One region of the Rouxiella sp. WC2420 genome, then DNA from elsewhere that is predicted to be linked to it. Evidence: predicted binding sites of a transcription regulator. Region 1 holds the regulator's gene; the other holds the start of a gene.

Region 1 (4,199 bases):
TATTTTAGGGGATAAAGCCATAACTAGGATTAATCTAAAGCATTTAAAACCAGCTATCGTGCTTCTAAAGGGGCCACTAGCTTCAACGCCGAATCGAGATGCACTAAGAGTTAGTTAAAGAGTTGGTTAAATCGATGAGTATCAATTGTCTTCTGGAACAAGCCGGTAATCACCAGCATCATTCCTTTTTTTATAGACCTGTTGAGCTTTTGTATAAGTTATTTTATTTAAATCTGGCCATTTATCATTATATAATTCAACCCCAAAATCCTTCCACGCGGTTTCATTATCACACCTGCCAGCCATGAAATAGACAAAATCTATGGCCTCATCCAGAGTCTCCGCATTCCGGGCACCAGGATTTTTCTTAAATTCCGCTTCGCTAATCCGAAGATCTGCTGCCTTACTCATCTTATCTATTAAGCTTTTTGCGGCTGTCGGAGTAAAATGTTTGTGTTGTTTATTGATAACTTGTTTCGTCCACTCATATATATCTGAATTTAGATTCTGCCCGCAATAAATTTGACCGTCCTCACACCCCTTCATGTAAGCTGTTAAAAAAATGTAAAAATTACTTTTCAAGCCACCTTGATTGACAAGGTTTTCAGGAGGAGTTTTGAAACCTTTAGAATTATTTGAAATTTGCCCTTTCTCTGTAAGATTTCCATCCTCTACCAGCAGTCCGTAAAATTCTTGTAATTTTACGGACGTATCAGCAAGTCTTTTATCATTCAGAGTCTTACTCCCCCCTTGCCCTGCAATAACAATATCGACAAGGCTATTTACCATAGTATTAATGTTATTTTTTTTAATAGCTTGCTTAGAAAAAGCTGGATTTTTGGATTTTTTAAATAATGATTGAAAAGGCATACAATCTTCTCCGTGAAATTTTCTATCCGTTTAGTTTAGAACTCAATACTATTTCTGAATAGGTGGAAGCCTAACCTGAATATGTTAAACAAAGCTGTAAAAGACCACGTTACGGGAATAGCTTCTCCCACTCAAAGCGTGACGATAATTTGGAGAATTCAATTGGTAATACCAGCACCCATAGCGCTTTGTCGAAGATACTTAAAAGTCATTTAAGCTAACATTCACGACGGCGGCTGAGAGAAAATCTTGCCTACCAAGTAAGCTATGAGAGGAATAAAGCGTAAAACGCAGGAGAAATAGGGAGTAGCGTGCGTGCGTGAGAGAGATATAGAGATACAGAGATACAGAGATACAGAGATACAGAGATACAGAGATACAGAGATACAGAGATTACAGGATCACTTGAGCATGACGATACTAAGAGTATCGTCATGCTAATGGCGGACAGCCTGAGACCGGAATTGTTAAGACCAGTCGCCGTTGCGGATGACGCCGACGGCTAGACCCTCAATGCTGAAATTTTGTTGGCGCAAATCGACAATAATTGGTTCGAAATCGCTATTTTCTGGCAGAAGCTGCACCGTGTTACCCTGCCTTTTGAGACGTTTAACGGTAACTTCATCGTCAATGCGCGCGACAACAACCTGACCGTTGCGAGCTTCCTGCGTTTTATGAACCGCCAGAAGATCGCCATCAAGAATGCCAATATCACGCATCGACATACCGCTGACGCGCAGCAGGAAATCGGCGTTAGGTTTGAACATTGACGGATCAACCTGGTAATGGGCTTCGATATGCTGGGTTGCCAACAGAGGTTCACCGGCGGCAACGCGGCCAACTAGCGGCAGACCTTCCTCTTCTTCCATCAGCAAGCGAATGCCGCGAGAAGCACCTGAAACTATCTCAATCACCCCTTTACGCGCCAGAGCTTTCAAATGCTCTTCTGCTGCGTTAGGTGAGCGGAACCCCAGACGAGTGGCAATCTCTGCACGGGTTGGCGGCATACCGGTGGTGGAGATATGATCGCGAATAAGGTCATAGACCTCTTGTTGTCTGGCCGTTAGTGCTTTCATTCCGCCCCCTGGTTGTTTATACAGTCTAGCTGTGAGTATATACAGGTAATGGTGGAATGAAAACCAAAGAGTGAACAAAAAGCGACATTGAAATACTTATAAATTATAACCATCGCGGCAGCAGGATTACCGCCCAGGTAAAGATTGCAAAACCGATGGCGATAAACACCGCTGCAGAACCCATATCTTTGGCGCGACCGGAAAGCTCATGGATGTCTGGACCGATGCGATCGATGGCAGCTTCAACGGCGCTGTTCAATAATTCGACAAGAATCACCAGAACCAGCGTTCCGACCATTAAAATACGCTCGACGCTACTCACATCAAGGTAAAATGACAGTAAGATAGCAGGGACCACAACGAGAGCTTCCTCTCGAAAAGCGGCTTCATTCTTCCATGCCGCTTTTAATCCTTTTAAAGAATAGCCCGCTGCCTTATATATACGGGTGAATCCAGTGACCTGATTTGGCATTATATTTTACGTCTTAAGTTTGTTTATAGGCATTTTAGCCTGATTTCGTTGTTCTATCACCACAGATCTCATACCAGCTTTCTGGTATCCTTGCGGCGACTTGCTAACAAGAGGCTTTACGTTTTTTTATGTCAGGATGGCGTAGACTTTATTATACCTTGCTGAATTTACCGCTTTCTTTGCTGGTAAGAAGCAAGGTCGTTCCTACAGATCCGGTGACGGAGTTGCGTTTAGATCCAACTCGTCCAATTCTGTACGTTTTGCCTTACAACTCTAAGGCCGATCTTCTCACTCTGCGAACCCAGTGCCTGGCGCAGAATCTTCCCGACCCGCTAATTCCCCTTGAAATCGATGGCGTGCATCTGCCAAGCCACGTTTTCGTCAGCGAAGGTCCTCGCGTATTTTCCTATTATCATCCGAAACAGGAATCAGTAAAACTGTTCCACGATTACCTGGATCTGCATCGTAATAATCCAAATCTGGATATTCAGATGCTGCCAGTTTCGGTCATGTTTGGTCGCGCTCCGGGTCGTGAAGGTCAGGAAACGCCACATTTGCGCGTGTTGAACGGCGTGCAGAAATTCTTCGCGGTGTGGTGGCTGGGGCGTGACAGCTTTGTGCGCTTTTCCAATACCGTTTCTCTGCGTGATATGTCCATCCAGCATGGCACAGACAAGACGATAGCCCACAAATTGGCTCGCGTCGCGCGCATGCATTTTTCCCGTCAGCGACTGGCTGCAGTAGGTCCACGCCTGCCCGCTCGACAAGACTTGTTTAACAAGTTGCTGGCCTCGAAAGCCATCGAAAAAGCGGTGGAAGACGAAGCGCGCAGCAAGAAAATCTCTCATGACAAGGCACAACAGAATGCCATCGACTTGATGGAAGAGATTGCCGCCGACTTCAAATATGAAGCCGTTCGCCTGTCCGATCGCGTTCTGGGCTGGACCTGGAACCGCCTGTATAAAGGCATTAATGTACACAATGCCGAGCGCGTGCGTCAGTTGGCTCAAGATGGTCAGGAAATCGTTTATGTGCCCTGCCACCGTAGCCATATGGACTACCTGCTGCTGTCTTACGTGCTTTACCATCAAGGGCTGGTTCCTCCACATATTGCTGCGGGTATCAACCTGAACTTCTGGCCAGCCGGTCCTATCTTTCGCCGTCTTGGGGCGTTCTTTATTCGCCGCACCTTTAAAGGCAATAAACTTTACTCCACGGTATTTCGCGAATATCTCGGTGAACTGTTCAGTCGCGGTTACTCGGTAGAATACTTTGTCGAAGGCGGGCGTTCGCGTACTGGCCGGTTGCTGGAACCAAAAACCGGCACTCTCGCCATGACTATTCAGGCCATGCTGCGCGGCGGTTCACGCCCTATCACTCTGGTACCGATTTATATCGGTTACGAACACGTGATGGAGGTAGGCACCTATGCCAAAGAGCTGCGCGGGGCAACGAAAGAGAAAGAAAGCTTCCTGCAGATGATCAATGGTTTGCGCAAACTTCGCAACCTGGGTCAAGGCTACGTAAACTTTGGCGAGCCGCTGCACCTGACGCCTTATTTGAATAAAAAGGTCCCTCAGTGGCGCGACTCGATTGACCCTATCGAGGCACACCGTCCAAGCTGGCTAACGCCAACCGTGCAAGACATCGCCGACAAAATCATGGTACGCATCAACAATGCTGCGGCAGCCAACGCCATGAACCTGTGCTCAACCGCGTTGCTGGCTTCGCGTCAGCGCTCACTGACTCGCGAGCAACTGATTGAGCAGCTCAATTGTTAT
Region 2 (4,199 bases), 1.1 Mb from region 1:
ATCGGAGAGAAATTGAAGGCGTCATGAGTGCTGATATTCTGGCCAGATAACGACTGAGCCTCCTGCGGCAGCTGATGGGCAGGCGCAGATTGCTGATAATGCGTTTCCTGATACGGCTGAGATTCCTCCGCCTCGACGGGTTGATAACGCGCTTGCTCACGTGCGGCAAACTGCTGGCGCAGCTGTGCCTGAAGCAACGCATCCTCTTCGTCTTCTACCGGCTCTGCCTGTTCAACCGTTTCACCATAGCGCTGGTTTTGCTGATCAACCCATGCCTGCCTTAATGCAGCCTGTTGCAGTGCTTCCTCATCTTCGGCAGAGTCACTTTCGATCTGATGCTGAGACTGGGTCTCACGTGCCAGACGAGCCGCCTCTTGCTCTTGTTGCTCGGCAATACGCTGAGAAGGTAGCTTGATGCCATAAGACGCCAGTTCGCGGCGGGTAGGCAGCTTCACAGGGTTGGGGCGCGGCAATTCCGGGCCAAAGCCTTTCTTGATTTGCGGATTTTCATCACTCACGGCGCTGAAAGCCGGCATAAAGGTATTGCCTGCTTCGGCAGCAGCTGATTTACCGGCCTGAGCCAGACCCGTTGCCAACGCGGCGGTTGCCGCAACGCTGCTGACTTCTGGCGCAGCGCTAAAATCGAACGGTGAACGATCGTGATGTTGAGGTTCAGTTACCTGATTCCAGTCGCCCAGCTGTGGCTCATCGTAACGACGAGTCTGCGCAGAAGCTGCTGGCTGAACCGTGCGGGGCGCAGGGGTTTCTTGCGGAACTTCAAAACTATAAAGCGGCGGCGTTGCTGGCTGTATTGGCGCAGCGGCTGGCGCAATAGGCTGAGCCGCTGTTTGCGCATCAACATGTCCCTGAGACAACGGATTCACCGGTGCAACAGATTCGCCTGCGGCAGGCAATTCAGGGTGAACTTCGGCAACAGCCGATGTTTGTGCCTGGGCTTTATCGTTGATCGAAGAGGCAGAAAACAGGACGTCGTCATCCTCGTCGGCCATTGCCGCTGCTGAAACTATTGCTGTCGCCGCCGTTGCCAGCCGAGCAGGGTCTGCTGGAGTATGCTCGCTCTTTTGCTCTTCATGATGCTTGTCATTGAGCAATGTATCGTCGTGTTCTTCACGCTCGTCATACTCGTAGTCGTAATCATCATCACGTCGCGAACGGTTGGTCATAAAGGTGGTAGCACCCAAAATCGTACCACCAATCTTTTCAGCGATAGTGAGCCATGACCAACCGGTGAACAGGGTCAAACCTGCCGCCCAGACGCAAAGCAGTAGCAGCGTTGCGCCAATGTTGTTGAACCATGGGGTCATCGCCGTGCCCAGAAGACTGCCTATCACGCCGCCAGAAGCGAAGTAATAAAGGTCGTCAATATTGAGCGACGCCAGTCCACACGAGGTGAGGATGAGCGCCAGCGTCCCTATCAAACGCAGCGACAGGGTGAAATAGTCAATGTAATCCTGATTGTCTCGCTGGCGGAAAGAGGCCCAGCAAAGGCAAAGCATGATTGGAGGAATGGCATATCCCAACACACCAAAGATGAAGAATATTGTATCGGCCATCCAGGCCCCGACGCCGCCACCCAAATTATGGATAGGACCATGCCAAGAGGTTTGTGACCAGCTTGGATCGGACGGATTGAAACTAAGCAGTGCTGCCATCAAATAAATGGCGAAAACGGCTACCACAACCAGCACGGCCTCCAGAATACGGCGGCCACCGCTGAGTTTTTTCAAGGTAACGTCTTTATCTTCTGTATATTCCTGGCTCAAGAAAGGCTCTCCAGGTTCCTGTGAACTGAAATAGCGCTAGCGCCGGGAATGAAGCCCGGCGCCAAGGCTGTATGGATACACAGGAGTGTAGCTAAATAAATTAGGTTTTGCACCTGTACCTTTTACTTACCGGGTTTTAATTACCAGGCGGTTAGTCTGTTTCACTTCTTCCATTACCACGTAGGTACGAGTGTCGTTAACACCCGGTAAACGAAGAAGCGTTTCGCCCAGCAGTTTACGGTAAGCAGACATATCAGGTACACGGGTTTTCAACAAGTAGTCGAAGTCCCCGGAAACCAAGTGACACTCCTGAATATCTTCTAGTTTTTGTACTGCCGCATTGAATTGCTCAAACACGTCCGGTGCGCCACGGTTGAGGGTAATCTCAACAAACACCAGCAATGAAGCATCCAGATAATGAGGATTAAGCAAAGCAGTGTAGCCATGAATGAAATTCTGGCGTTCAAGACGACGAACGCGTTCCAGACATGGTGTAGGTGACAAACCTACACGTTTGGAAAGCTCGACGTTAGAGATCCGGCCATCCTTTTGCAGCTCATTAAGAATGTTACGGTCAATACGGTCGAGATCTTTTCCCGGACGTTTCTTGTTATCTACCATTATTATTATCTCTCTGATGTCCTTCCCTGCACTTGCCATACCCTAACCAACTTCAATGTATAAGGGTGTATCCTAAGCGAAGACCTGTTTTTTTAAGGTTGTAGCGACCCACTTTAAGACGTCTTGCCCCTGTCAGAAGAAAACGAATTTTTTTTAGTGAAGCCGAAAAAGAAATAACGCTAAGTAACTAATTAGGCATAATAAAACCTAAATTGCTGATTGTCTGTGTCTTAAAAATGAACAATGCGAACCAGGAACGGGTAAAGCGGTAGCACATTGTGTAAATTTGAGGCACCTACAGGCGTATAATTTCTTCTTACCTAGATGTTTTCGCAAATGCACAGCGGATTGTCAAAGTAAAAGAAGCAAAATCAGAAGAACATTCCAGATTGAAATCCGTGAACGTCCTTTTTCGCTGTCTTTTCGGATTGAACAATAACAAAAGCAGATGACAAACTCAGACAGGAATCATTTTTACCCGTGATTTCAGGCAAAAACTATCAGACAAATCGCTAACAACATCTGAGTATGCTTTTTTTACGCGGCCTTTTTCCCTACAATCCCTACCATGACGTAGTTTGCATCACGGAGATGAATTCCTTATGGGTACAGTTAAACATAGTAAATTGTTGATTTTAGGTTCTGGCCCTGCGGGTTATACCGCTGCAGTCTATGCTGCCCGCGCCAACCTTAAGCCGGTTTTAATCACCGGTATCGAGAAAGGCGGTCAGCTGACCACCACGACTGAAGTTGAAAACTGGCCGGGAGATCCGGAAGGTTTAACCGGTCCTGGCCTGATGGATCGTATGCACGAGCACGCGGTTAAATTTAATACTGAAATCGTTTTTGATCATATTAATCGCGTTGACCTGCAAACCCGCCCGTTCCGCCTGTTTGGTGATAGCGAAGAATACACCTGTGACGCATTGATTATCGCCACCGGCGCATCTGCACGTTATTTGGGTCTGCCTTCAGAAGAGGCGTTCAAAGGCCGTGGCGTTTCAGCCTGCGCAACCTGTGACGGTTTCTTCTACCGCAATCAGAAAGTGGCTGTCGTCGGCGGCGGTAACACAGCAGTGGAAGAAGCGCTTTATCTGGCCAACATCGCCTCTGAAGTCCATCTGATCCACCGTCGTGAGAACTTCCGTGCCGAAAAAATCTTGATTGACCGCCTGAACGAGAAAGCGGCCAGCGGCAAAATCGTATTGCACACCAACAAAACTCTCGATGAAGTTTTGGGTGATGAAATGGGCGTAACCGGTGCCAACCTGCGTGACACCAACAACGATGAGCTGAACAAGCTGGACGTTGCGGGCATGTTTATCGCCATCGGACATAGCCCGAACACCGGCATTTTCGAGGGTCAACTAGCCCTGGAAAATGGCTATATCAAGGTGCAGTCCGGTATTCAGGGTAATGCAACCCAGACCAGCATTCCGGGCGTGTTTGCCGCCGGTGACGTTATGGACCACGTATATCGTCAGGCAATTACCTCTGCCGGAACGGGCTGTATGGCAGCACTGGATGCAGAACGTTATCTTGACGGACTGGCTGAAGCTAATTTCAAGTAATGTTAAACAGCAGCAGTCAATGTTAACTATCTGATCTGTTAAAGATAAAGGCGACCTTTGGGTCGCCTTTTTTGTTTGTATTATACGCAGTTATTTGTAACAGTCGGAGTGTTCATCGCGGAAAAGACCCTGTAGAATATGCGGGCTTTCCGCCTGACATGGCAACAACTGACAATTGCATCCTCAGCGATGCTTTTTCGGCTTATGCGTTCTGCATTCGGCT

What was found. The regulator LexA, encoded in region 1, represses DNA repair genes until DNA is damaged. The targets are predictions, from matches to a motif close to TNCTGTATGTACATACAGNA.
Region 2: a site for LexA is predicted at 1,850-1,869, ahead of AB3G37_RS17535 (DNA translocase FtsK 4TM domain-containing protein). Genes of this name have one in related genera too.

What each region holds. Positions count from the first base shown of each region.
Region 1 covers NZ_CP165628.1:4,897,428-4,901,626, forward strand. Annotated here, with positions in the region: gene AB3G37_RS22575 (hypothetical protein) at 142-870, opposite strand; gene lexA (transcriptional repressor LexA) at 1,338-1,946, opposite strand; gene AB3G37_RS22585 (diacylglycerol kinase) at 2,050-2,418, opposite strand; gene plsB (glycerol-3-phosphate 1-O-acyltransferase PlsB) at 2,547-4,199, shown strand, end outside.
Region 2 covers NZ_CP165628.1:3,775,639-3,779,837, forward strand. Annotated here, with positions in the region: gene AB3G37_RS17535 (DNA translocase FtsK 4TM domain-containing protein) at 1-1,784, opposite strand, end outside; gene lrp (leucine-responsive transcriptional regulator Lrp) at 1,911-2,405, opposite strand; gene trxB (thioredoxin-disulfide reductase) at 3,008-3,976, shown strand.